DNA from 2 places in the Streptosporangium sp. NBC_01469 genome. Region 2 is predicted to be linked to the other one. Evidence: riboswitches for the same ligand, from Rfam matches in the RefSeq annotation. Region 2 holds a riboswitch; the other holds the start of a gene.
What was found. Region 2 has a riboswitch for thiamine pyrophosphate ahead of OG587_RS08200 (purine-cytosine permease family protein). Riboswitches for the same ligand answer to the same signal wherever they lie in the genome.
Positions count from the first base shown of each region.

Region 1 (6,261 bases), 4.1 Mb from region 2:
GTAACACTCGTGGGGGTACGAGTGCCTGGTCAGGTTCTCACCGGCCCAGGGCCCCACGAACGCCGGAACGCAGCAGCGAGGCGTGCAATTCCAGCAGCAGGCCGGAAATCTCCCTCGCCGTCTCGTCGGCCTGGTCGATCGCGCCCGGCCCGCGGCGGCGCAGCAGCGGGGCGACGGCCTGCTCCACCAGGCCCGCCTCGCGCTCGGCCGCGGCCTTGACCGCCCGCAGGTGGCGGGCGCGCAGGCCGAAGGCGGCCAGCGCTCCGACACTGCGGGCCACGGCCAGCGCCTCGGCGTCGTAGTAGCGGGCCACGGCGGCGAGCAGACCGTAGTCCTCCAGCTCGGCGAGAGTCTCCTCGTCGAGCTCGGCGGCGGCGATCAGCTCCTCGCGGGTGAGCCGGATCTCGGGAGGCGCGTCGTCGGGGACGGCGCGCGGCCGGGCGGCCGGGCGCTCCTCGCGGTCGGCCGCCTCCAGGTGGTCCTTGATCACTCGCAGCGGCAGGTAGCGGTCACGCTGCTCGCTGAGGATGTAGCGGAGCCGCTCGACGTCGGCGTAGGTGAACTTGCGATAGCCGGAGGGACTGCGCTCCGGCTCGATCAACCCCTCGCCCTCCAGGAAACGAATCTTGGAGATGCTGACGTCGGGGAACTCGCCCTGCAGGAGAGCGAGCACCTCCCCGATGCTCATGTGCGCACGAGCGGCCTGCGAGCTCATCATCCTCCAGCGGCACCGCGGGTGAGGAAGACGAGGCGGAACTTGCCGATCTGCACCTCGTCCCCGCCGTACAGCGGGACCTCCTCTATGCGCTCGCGGTTCACGTACGTGCCGTTCAGGCTGCCGACGTCACGGACGGTGAAGACCCCGCCGCCGCGCCGGTAGAACTCCACGTGACGGCGCGAGACCGTGATGTCGTCGAGGAAGATGTCACTCTCGGGGTGGCGGCCCACGGTGGTGAGATCACTGTCGAGCAGGAAACGGCTGCCGGCGTTGGGACCGCGCATCGCCACCAGCAGCGCGGTGCCCGGGGGCAACTGCTCGACGGCCTGCCGTTCGGCGAGAAGCGTCTCACCTGTCTCCGCCTCGTAGGCCTCGATCCCGGAGAGGGAGATCGTCGATGTGCTGTCTCCGGGGGTCTCGGCTTTGGTAAGCGGCGACCCGCATCGTGAACAGAAACGGGCATCCTCAGGATTGGCATGACCGCACTGCGTGCAGTAGACGCTCGGCATCGATCGGCTCGGCCTCCTACCGCGAAGACGCGGCAACGGTGCTCAGTGATGCGCGCCTCGCTTCTTCGCTTCTCAAGTGTTTTCTCGGACTGCGAATGCCGCAACATACAGTGATGAGGCGCGAAGGTCAAGGTTGACGCTGAACCGCGGGTACGGTCGGTGACAAAGTTACAGTGGGGTACTGTCTCCGGTCCATGGCGCCGCGCTGTGTTTGTCGCAACCGCTCGGCCCGGAGCCTCCCTCCCTGCGCCTTCCCACCCGGCCCGGAGTCTCATCCCGGTGCTTCTCCGCGCCCTCCGGAACCTCCCTCCCGGCGCCTCTCCGCGCGGCCTGGAACCCTCGCCCACGCCCTTTCCCGGCCCCGGCCGCCGGGCCCGGCCCCAACCGGCCCGCCAGCCGCCCACGGCCCCCTCGACCAGCCGGTCCCAACCGGCCCGTCAGCCACCCGCGGCCTCCTCGACCACCCGCGCCCAGTGCTCGATCAGGGTCTGCGCGGAGTCGACGTCGAACCCCTCGGCCCACAGGTGGGTGACCGCCTCCGTCGGGTCGGGCAGCACCAGGGTCCAGCTGCCGTCCTCGGCGACGACCCGGACCCCGTCGGTGGTGTCGATGCGGTAGTGCTCGGCGGCCTCGATGACCGAGCGCATCACGGCGCCCTTGGCCGCCCACGGGGTCGGCACGGTCCGGCGCAGCAGCTTGGCCTCGGGGATCCTGGCGTCGATCTGGCTGAGCGAGAGGCGGGTCCTGGCGACCAGGCCCAGCAGGCGCAGGAACACCGCCAGGCCGTCCACCGTGGGCCCGAACTCGGGCACGATGAAACCGCCGCGCCCGTCGGCCGCGAAGATCATCTCTGGTCCCCTGGCGGCGGCGGTGAGCGCGTCGATCGCGGTGGAGGTCCACTCGGCCTGGACGCCGTGGAAGCGGCAGACCTGCTCGGCCACCCGGGTGGTGGTGACCGGCAGCGCCACCCTGCCGCCGCGCCGCTCGGCGGCGACCAGGTCCAGCACCACCAGCAGGGCGCGCTCCTCGCTGATCAGCTGGCCCATCTCGTCCACCAGGGCGACCCGCTCCCCCACCGGGTCGAAGCGGACCCCGAAGGCCGCCCTGGAGGAGCTGACGAGCTCCGACAGGCGCTGCAGGTCGCGGCGTCGCTCGGCGAGGGTCTCGGTGGGCGAGGCGTCGTCCAGCCGGTTGTTGACGGTCAGCACGTCCACCCCGACCCGGCCCAGCAGGCTGGGCAGCACCAGGGAGGAGGTGCCTCCGGCGCAGTCGACCACGACCTTCATGTCGGCGTCGCGCACCCCGCTGATGTCCACCAGGCGCAGCAGCTCGTGCGTGTAGTCCTCCACCGCCCTGGCGGGGAAGCTCAGCTCGGCGATCTCCCCGGGGAAGGCGCGGCGGAACTCCTGCCGGGAGAAGACCCGGTCCAGCTTGCGCTGGGCCGCCGGCGACAGGTCCGCGCCGTGCTCGTCCATGAAGACGATGTCGACGCTCTGCGGGTCGCCGGGGGTGGTGCGCAGCGCGATGCCGCCGACGGCGTTCTCCCTGGCGGTGTGGAAGCGGGCCACCGGGAGCGGGGACGCCTCCAGGTCGAGCACGTTGATCGCGCTGGCGTTCAGGGCGCTGATCACGGCCCGCTTCAGCGCCCGCGCGGCGCGGGAGGAGTCGCGGGAGGTGATGACCGAGGCGCCCTTCTTCAGGGTGGTGGCGTAGGCGCTGGCCAGCCGTACGCACAGCTCTGGGGTGATCTCCACGTTGACCAGCCCGGAGACCCCTCGGGGGCCGAACAGGTTGCGCTGGGCGCGCGGCTCCCAGATGACGCTGTTGTTGATCACCGCCCCCGCCTCGATGGTCTTGAACGGGTAGATCTTGACCCCGGAGGAGATGTACGCCTCGGCCTCGATGATGCACTCGTCCCCGACGACGGCGCCCTCCTCGACCCTGGCGGCGGTCATCAGGTCGGTGTTCTTGCCGATCACACAGCCGCGCAGGTGGGCGCTGGGCCCGACGTAGACGTTGTCGTGGACGACCGCGCGGTGCAGGAAGGCCCCCTCCCTCACCACCGCGTTGCTGCCCAGCACGGTGTACTCGCGCAGCTCGGCCCCCGCCTCGACCTTGGCGTAGTCGCCGACGTAGAGGGGGCCCTTGAGGATGGCGTCGGCGTCGACCGAGGCCCCCTCCGCCACCCAGATGCCCGGCGAGACCTCGAAGGCGTCGATGTCGACCTTGACCCGGCCGGACAGGACGTCGGCCTGGGCCTTGAGGTAGCTCTCGTGGGTGCCGACGTCCTCCCAGTAGCCGTCGGCCACGTAGCCGTACAGCGGGGCGCCGCGCTCCAGCAGCCTCGGGAACACGTCGCCCGACCAGTCGACGGACTCCCCCGCCGCGATCTCGTCGAGGACCTCGGGCTCCATCACGTAGATGCCGGTGTTGGCGGTGTCGGAGAAGACCTGGCCCCAGGTCGGCTTCTCCAGGAAACGCTCCACCCTGCCCTGGTCGTCGACGATGACGATGCCGAACTCCAGCGGGTTGGGGACGCGCTTGAGCCCGATCGTGACCATCGCGCCGTTCTCGCGGTGGAAGCGGATCATGTCGGTCAGGTCGATGTCGGTCAGCGCGTCGCCGGAGATGACCAGGAAGCGGTCGTCGCGGAGCCGGTCGGCGGCGTTCTTGACGCTGCCCGCGGTGCCGAGCGGGGTGTCCTCGGTGGCGTAGTACAGGCTCATGCCGAGCTCGTCGCCGTCGCCGAAGTAGTTGCGGACCAGGGCGGCCAGGAACTGTACGGTGACCACCGTCTCGGTGAAGCCGTGCCGTTTCAGGAGGCGAAGCACATGCTCCATGATCGGCCGATTGATCACGGGTAGGAGGGGCTTGGGCTGGTTCGCGGTCATCGGCCGGAGCCGTGTCCCCTCCCCGCCCGCCATGACGACGGCCTTCACAGATCACCTCTTAAGGCGTTTGGCCTCGCTTGTCAGCTGACGCACCTGTACCCAATACAGCACTCCGGACCACCAGTACAGGCCTGTGCCCCAGATGGCCAGGGACCAGCCGACGATCCCGGCCGCCTCGGCGTACCAGGAGGGATGGTGGGCCAGGAAGAGCAGGGGGAAGGCGTAGAGCAGGTTGGCGGTGGCGGCCTTGCCGAGGAAGTGCACGGGCAGCGCGGGACCGTACCCGAGGCGGCGCAGGATGATCGGGATGCCCAGCAGCATCACGTCGCGCAGCGGGATGGCCAGCGCCAGCCACCAGGGGATGATCTCGCGCATGGCGAGGCCGAACAGGGTGGCCAGGATGTAGAGCCGGTCGGCCAGCGGGTCGAGCAGGCGGCCGAGCCTGCTGGTCTGGTTCCACGCACGGGCGATCTTGCCGTCGAGCCAGTCGGAGAACCCGGCCAGCATCAGCAGGGCGACGGCCCAGCCGTCGGCCTTCGGCCCCAGCACCAACCAGAGGAAAACCGGCACCCCCAGGAGCCTGGCCAGGCTCAGCGCGTTGGGAACCGTCCAAATTCGATCTTCGGCTCCCGATGCTTCCGGACTCACCGGATGGTCTCCCTCCCCGTACCTGATGGTGACACTACTGCGTCCAGTGCGGCCAAGTGGATGGTGGGCGCGGGGGAGACGCGCTATCGTTCCGCTCAACCAACGCGGGAGCCCGGGGAACCGGGCTGAGAGGACGGCTGAGACAGCCGCCGACCGCCAGAACCTGCTCCGGATAATGCCGGCGAAGGGAGTTTGCGCGATGAGCGACGCGCGTATTTCCAGCTTCAAGACCTACCAGGGCGACCTGCGCGTCCCCATGCGCGAGGTGCGCCTGACCGACGGGAACGCGGTCACGCTGTACGACACCTCGGGCCCCTACACGGACCCGTCCGTGACCACCGACATCACCCGCGGCCTGCCACGGATGCGCGAGGAGTGGATCCTGGACCGGGGCGACACGGTCCGGTACGGCGGCCGCCCCGGCGCTCCCGGCGACGACGGCTACCGCGACCGCGACGCCTGGGCCCGCGACCTCCGCTCCCTCGACGCGGTCTTCACCGGCCACGCCGCCCGGCCGCTGCGCGCGGTGGGGGCGCCGGTGACCCAGCTCGCCTACGCCCGGCGCGGCCTGGTCACCCGGGAGATGGAGTTCGTCGCGGTCCGCGAGGGCGTGACGCCGGAGTTCGTCCGCGCCGAGGTGGCCGCCGGGCGGGCGATCATCCCGGTCAACGTCAACCACCCGGAGAGCGAGCCGATGATCATCGGCCGCAACTTCCTCGTGAAGATCAACGCCAACATCGGCAACTCGGCCGTCGCCTCCACCATCGAGGAGGAGGTGGACAAGATGACGTGGGCGATCCGGTGGGGCGCCGACACGGTGATGGACCTGTCCACCGGGCGCAACATCCACACCACCCGCGAGTGGATCATCCGCAACTCCCCGGTGCCGATCGGGACCGTCCCGCTCTACCAGGCGCTGGAGAAGGCGGGCGGCGACGCGGCCGGCCTGTCGTGGGAGATCTACCGCGACACCCTGATCGAGCAGTGCGAGCAGGGCGTGGACTACTTCACCGTCCACGCGGGAGTGCGCCTGGCCCATGTGCCGCTGACCGCGCGGCGCAGGACCGGGATCGTCTCCCGGGGCGGCTCGATCATGGCGGCCTGGTGCCTGGCGCACCACCGCGAGAGCTTCCTCTACGAGCACTTCGCCGACATCTGCGAGATCCTGGCCCGGTACGACGTGGCGTTCTCGCTGGGCGACGGGCTGCGTCCGGGATCGATCTCCGACGCCAACGACGAGGCCCAGTTCGCCGAGCTCAGAACGCTGGGCGAGCTCACGAGGATCGCTCACGCGCACGACGTCCAGGTGATGATCGAGGGGCCGGGCCACGTCCCCATGCACAAGATCAAGGAGAACGTCGACCTGCAGCGCGAGCTCTGCGACGACGCCCCGTTCTACACCCTCGGCCCGCTGACGACCGACATCGCGCCCGGCTACGACCACATCACCTCGGCCATCGGCGCGGCGATGATCGGCTGGTACGGCACGGCCATG
Region 1 is NZ_CP109465.1:5,921,892-5,928,152, reverse strand. Features, by position in the region: gene ftsR (transcriptional regulator FtsR) at 38-688, opposite strand; gene OG587_RS26005 (FHA domain-containing protein) at 715-1,227, opposite strand; gene OG587_RS26000 (mannose-1-phosphate guanyltransferase) at 1,665-4,166, opposite strand; gene OG587_RS25995 (CDP-alcohol phosphatidyltransferase family protein) at 4,170-4,766, opposite strand; TPP riboswitch at 4,861-4,973, shown strand; gene thiC (phosphomethylpyrimidine synthase ThiC) at 4,966-6,261, shown strand, end outside.
Region 1: another riboswitch for thiamine pyrophosphate. It lies ahead of thiC (phosphomethylpyrimidine synthase ThiC); the one in region 2 lies ahead of OG587_RS08200 (purine-cytosine permease family protein).

Region 2 (6,261 bases):
GCGCGATGGTGTGCAGGCCGGGCAGCCGCGACCAGATCAGCTCGTCCAGCCGGTCCTGGTCGCCGGTCTCCAGCAGGATGGTCCTGCCCTCGCGCAGCAGCCTGCCGACCAGGCTGGTGCGCAGGTCGGCGGTGGAGTCGCGCATCGAGTCGGGAAGGTTGTGGCAGGCCACGAGGCGGAGCCGGTCGCCCTCGATCAACACGAACCCGCCCGCGTCGGCCCCGGTCAGGTCGGCGAGGCTGGCCGCGATCCGGTCGAGCACGGCGGGCAGCTCCAGCTCGGCGTTGATGTCGGCGACCACGTCGGTGAGCCTGCGGACGAGCTGTGCCCGGCGGGCGTTGCGGTCGTTGGCGGTCTCGTCGTCCTGGGCCAGGTGGTAGACGCTGACGTAGCCGAGGAGAGCTCCGTCCGGCGAGGACAGCGCGCCGGTGTCGACCCGCACGTCGAGGAGGCTGCCGTCGCGGCGGAACCGCTTGGTCCTCAGCGAGACCTCGCCGCCGGTGCGGACCTTCTCCAGGACCGCGTTGTGCTCGGCCGTCAGCTCCTCGGGGACCACCGGTGCCCGGCGCCCGACGATCTCCTCCGCCGACCAGCCGAAAAGGCGCTCGGCGGCGGGATTCCAGGCGAGAACCGTCTGCTCGTGATCGATGGCGACGATCGCGTTGGGCGCCGCGGCGACGACCTCACGGCCGATGCCCTCGTCACTGTCGGCCCTGTAGTCCACCACACACCCATAGTGCCGTCTCAACCGGTCTGATCTTGGCACTTTCGTCCCGCACGTGTTGCCACTGGCCGGGCGATCCGTCCGATACTCTGCGGTCACCACACACCTGGATACGAAAGGGTGGGGCCATGTCATCCGGCGACATCGATGCATTGCTACGGGTGACCTCGCCCGACTACGTCGGCACGAGCCATCCCGACATCGCGTTCGGCACGCTCGACGGTCCGCTGGGGCGCCTGACCCTCGCCGTGACGGGCAGGGGTGTGGTGGCCTGCAGCTACGAGGACGAGAACGTCGTCTTCGAGCGGATCAGCCGGGAGGTCGGCACGTTCATCGGGCCGGACGCCCGGCGGCTCGACCCGGTCCGCCGGGAGCTGGACGCCTACTTCTCCGCCAGGCTCCGCGCCTTCACGATCGCCGTCGACCTGCGCCTGGCCACCCAGTTCTCCAGGACCGTGCTGCAGATGATGCTCGCGGTGCCGTACGGGACGGTGACGACCTACCGCGAGATCGCCGAGCGGATCGGCAGGCCGCGGGCGTTGCGCGCGGTCGGCAACGCGCTGGGCAGCAACCCGGTGTGCGTCATCGTGCCGTGCCACCGGGTGGTCGAGAGCGAGGCCGTCCTCGGCGGGTACGCCGGAGGCCCGGCCGCCAAGGAACGCCTGCTGCGCATCGAGTCCACCGCCGCGACCCGCGGCGCCGGCGGCGCGTAGACCGCCGTCCTTCCCCGTAGGCAGGAACGTACGGCCGAAGCCGTACGGCCGGAACCACCCCGAAGCCGTACGGCCGGCACGGTCAGGAGCGGCGCCGGAGCGCGCCGAGACCCAGGGTGACGAGACCCGCGACGAGGAACGCGCCGACGGACGCGCTCATCCACGGCTGCGGGACGAAGCCGAGCACCTCGCGGGCGCCCTTCCAGAACGAGGTCCACCACGCGACCTCCGAGGCGGTCGGCAGCGCGGCCAGCATCCACCAGGTCACGAAGCCCAGCACCCACGGGACCACCATGAGCGGGCGCGAGGGCGCGGTCGCGGAGGTGTCCCAGCGCCTGCCGCCGCCGAGCAGGAAGTAGTCCACGGCGAGCACCGCGAACAGCGGCACGAAGACCGCCCCGATGAGGCCGAGGAAGACGATGTAGGTCTCGTCGGTGACGACGATCGCGAGCAGGGTGACCAGCACGCCGATGGCCACGGAGATGACCCGGCGGTCCAGCCTGGGCATCAGGTTCTGCAGCGACATCGCGGTGGAGTAGACGTTCACGAACGACTGGTCGGTCTCGCGCAGCACCAGGATGCCGAAGAACAGCGGGCCGAGCGCGGCGGTCACGAAGGGGTCCCAGACCTGGCTCTGGTCGTTGCCGACCAGTGCGAGCGCCGCGATGCCGAGAACCAGGCAGGCCACCTGGGCGATCGTGTAGCCGCCGACGACCCCGGCGAACGCGGCCCTGCCGGAGCGGGAGAAGCGGGCGAAGTCCGCCGCGACCGGCACCCACGAGACCGACAGCGCGATCACGAAGTCGACCGAGGGGGCGAACGCCTCCCAGGATCCGCCGCCGATCGCCGGTCCCCGCTGGAACAGGGCGACCATGAACCAGATCATCGAGATCACCACGCCGGCGGTGACGTACCTGCGGAGCAGGCGGACCGCTCCCAGCGGCCGGATGGTCAGCGCGGTGGTGATCACCCCTCCGACCAGCACCCAGACCGTTTTGTGCACCTCGATCCCGAAGGATCCGGCGATGGCCTGGGCACCCTGGGCGATGACCCACAGCTCGAAGACACCCCAGCCCAGCATCTGGACGATGTTCAGCACGGTCGGCAGGTAGGAGAGCCTGGCCCCGAAGAGGCCTCGCAGCAGGACCATCGCCGGAGCGCCGGTCCGCTGCCCGGGAATCGCGGCCAGGCCGACCATCGCGGTGCCGATGACGCTGCCCACGACGGCGGCCAGGATCGCGGCCACGAAGCTCAGCGGCCGGTCGCCGAGCGGATTGATCAGCGTGATCGCGCTGGAGAATCCGATCAGGCTGACACCCAGGTTGGCCCAGAGCGCGCCCTGGTCGAGCACGCCGAGGGCCTTGGGGGGAGCCTCGCCGAGGGTGAGGGGCGCCTCGACCGCCCCGGAGTCCCCGGAGCCTTTGGAATCAACGGCGGCAGACGTCATCGCACACTCCCTACGCCGGCATTACCCGGACAGGTTCATGCGGTCGGCGGCGCGTCGGAGGGTCCGTGAGACCCTCTGCGTGGTTCCGCCCTCTCAGCCCGGTTACGCCCGAGCTCCCGCGGTAGACATTCGCCCTGATTATGCCATTCATTCCTTCCTTGGCAAGGGTTTCTCCCTTCCCGTGCGGTTCGGACGGCTCAGGCGACGAAGGGGTCCTGGCCGCTCTCGGCGATCATCGGGCGCCCCGCGACGTCCCAGGACTGCATGCCGCCGCCGACGTTGATCGCGTCCCAGCCGACGTGGTTGAGCCAGGCGGCGGCGTTCGCGGAACGGCCACCGACCCGGCAGATCACGTAGACCGGCGCGCCCTTGGGCACCTCGTCGACCCGGGACTGCAGCTCGCCCAGCGGGATGTGGACGGCACCGGGCGCGTGCCCGGCACGCCACTCGTCGTTCTCGCGTACGTCGAGCAGGAACGCGTCATCCGGCACGGCCTGCGCCTCGACCTCAGGAACACTCATACGCCCATTGTCCCAACTCCTCCACCGGATGGGGCGCAAAGCCACTCGGACGCCCTCATCCGGACCTTCAATTTCCCCTGATAGCAGGCTAATTCGGCACGTTCGGCCCTGCTGAATCGCCCGGACCCGGGTGGCAGCCGGGCATCGGGCCGAGCGAGGTCAGGGCACGTCCCAGAAGGCGAGTTCGTGGGACATCCCCTCGGCGAACAATTTCCCCGCCCTGGCCGGGTCCGGCGCCACCTCGTCGACCATCACCGCGATGCGCCCGGTCAGCTCGGCGAAGGCCGGGTGGGCGTAGGTGTCGACCCAGGCGCGGTAGCGGGGCTCGTCGGGCGGGTTCTCCGCCAGGACGCGGCCGAGCGTGGAGTAACCCCACATGCAGGGGTAGAGCGCGGCCAGGCCGTCGGCGTAGACGGCCGCGGAGTCGAGCAGGAAGGAGGTGTACGCCGCGCAGGCCTGGCCCTTCCTCGCCCCGTCGAGGTCGGCGCCGAACTCGGCCGACAGCGACCGGTGCAGGCTCAGCTCCTCGTGGAAGGTGGCGTGCGCCAGGTCCACCAGGTCGCCCAGATGCCCGTCAGGGGCCTGCCACGCGAGTCGCGAGAAGACGCGGACGTAGTCGAGCAGGAACAGGTAGTCCTGCTCCAGCCACGACCGGAACACCGGCTCGGGCAGGTCTCCCCGCGCGATGCCCGCCACCGTCGGGTGGGCGAGCTGCGCCTCGACGAGCGGGCGGCCGATGGCGTGCAGTTCCTCAGAAACGCTCATGGGTCGGAGATTGTGTCAGGTCAGGGCCGCGGCGCCGAAGGAGACACTGAAGCGCTTGCACCAGATGGTGACGGACCTCAGGCTGTCGAGGTCGGCCTTGGCGGGAATGGCGTAGTTGGCGTTGCCCCTGTTGCCCTTCAGCTCGCCGAGCTCGAGGTGCTTGCCGTCGTCCAGGTTGAACCATCCGGCGTTGCCCTTCTTGACGGGCTGGTCACTGAGCCAGACCCGCAGGTCCGGACCGTCGGAGGTGTTCAGGTCCTCGATCCGCAGGACCCGGCTCCCGTCGGGCAGCTCCAGCACCCTCGCCCTGCCCTCGGTCTCGTGCTCGTGGGAGACGAACGTGCCCTTGGACAGGGTCTTCGGCTTCTGGGCGGGCTCGGGGGTCTCGCTCCGCTCGCCCTGCCGGGTGGTCTCGGGCCCGGGGGACGCGGCGGGGGACACGGCCACGGCGGGCAGTGCCTCGTTCACCTCGACGGTGGTGAACAGGCGCCACGGCTGGAACAGGTACAGCGCGACACCGAGCGCGACGGCGCCCAACGCCAGGACGCCCCAGGTGACGGGGTGTCGGAGCAGCCTCTTGGTTCTCATCGGATACCTCCAGCGTCGAAACCCGCGGCTTCCGGTCACGGGGAGAAAGCCGAGACGTCCCTCCGGCCCCGGTGCCGACGCTATCCGCGGTACCGGCTTCGATCGATTACGGAGTGCTTACGACCGCGAAGCGCCCGCGACGTAGTGTCGAACGATGACAATGATCGCTGAGGAAGTACTCCTGCTCGCGTACGACGAGGAGGAGGGCAGACAACTCATCGGCTCCTCGGAGCTGGACGCCGCGCTCGGCGGCGCGGTGCTGGCGGAGCTGGCCGTCGCCGGCCGGATCGACCTCGCGGACAAGAAGGTCACCGTCCTCGACGCGACCCCGGTGGGGGAAGAGGAGCTCGACACCGCGCTGGCGCGGATCGCGGCGGAGTCCAAGCCGCGCAAGCCCGAGTGGTGGGTGCAGAGGCTGCATTCCGGCAAGCTCCGCGGGCGCCTGCTGTCACGCCTGGCGGAGCGGGGCGTGCTGGACGAGGAGCGGCGCAAGGTCCTGGGGATCTTCCCGAGCACCCGCTACCCCGAGCGCGACCCGGGCGTCGAGCTGGCGATCCGCGAGCGGGTCCAGAGCGTGCTGTCCGGCGCCACGCCCGACGAGCGGGCCGCGGTGCTGATCGCGATCCTGTACGCGGCCAAGATCGACCGTAAGGCGTTCCCCGGCGCGAGCAAGGAGCGGATCAAGGAGATCACCGAGGGCGGGTGGGCCGGCGAGGCGGTCTCCCAGACCATCGCCGCCATCAACGCCGCCGTCATGGCGGCCGTGCTGGCGGCGGTCGTCGTCACCGCCGCCGGCTGAGGCCCGCCTCCGGGCCGGGGAGGACGTCACTTGCCGAGGGCGTCCTTGGGAACGGGCTTGTCCTGGGCCAGGGCCTCGAACATGCGCAGGGCCTTGGCCCGGTCCCACTTGACGACGGACTGGCCGTCGATGGTGGGCAGGGAGCCGATGGGCACGACCGTGGTGACCGGGTTGCCGCCCATGGCGAGGCCGAGGGAGAGCAGGTCGAACGCGCCGGTCTCCTCTCCGACGGCCACCGAGTCGGCCGCGCTCAGCGCGAGCGGGACGGACGTGAAGGGGTTGATCAGGACGCCGGGGCTGGCCGCCTTCTTCACCACCGCGGAGAAGAACTGGCGCTGGCGCTGGGTCCTCTCAAGGTCGGGAATCGCGCCGGTGGCGCGGGTGCGGACGTAGCCGAGGGCCGTCCCGCCATCCATGACCTGCGGGCCCTTCTTCAGGTTGATCCCGGCCTTGGGGTCCCTGATGGCCTGCTTGACGTCGATCTCGACCCCGCCGATGGCGTCGACGATACCCACGAAGCCGCCGAAGCCGATCTCCATGTAGTGGTCGAGGCGCAGCCCGGTGACCTGCTCCACGGTCTTGGGAAGCAGCTGCTGGCCGCCCTTGAAGGCGTAGGCGGCGTTGAGCTTGTTGCTGCCGTGGCCGTCGATCGGCACGTACGAGTCGCGCGGGAGGCTGACCAGGGTCGGGCGGCCGTCGCCCTC
Region 2 is NZ_CP109465.1:1,826,074-1,832,334, reverse strand. Features, by position in the region: gene OG587_RS08210 (sensor histidine kinase) at 1-727, opposite strand, end outside; gene OG587_RS08205 (methylated-DNA--[protein]-cysteine S-methyltransferase) at 853-1,437, shown strand; gene OG587_RS08200 (purine-cytosine permease family protein) at 1,520-2,884, opposite strand; TPP riboswitch at 2,875-3,014, opposite strand; gene OG587_RS08195 (rhodanese-like domain-containing protein) at 3,082-3,405, opposite strand; gene OG587_RS08190 (TenA family protein) at 3,565-4,170, opposite strand; gene OG587_RS08185 (DM13 domain-containing protein) at 4,186-4,758, opposite strand; gene OG587_RS08180 (GOLPH3/VPS74 family protein) at 4,913-5,557, shown strand; gene OG587_RS08175 (LCP family protein) at 5,584-6,261, opposite strand, start outside.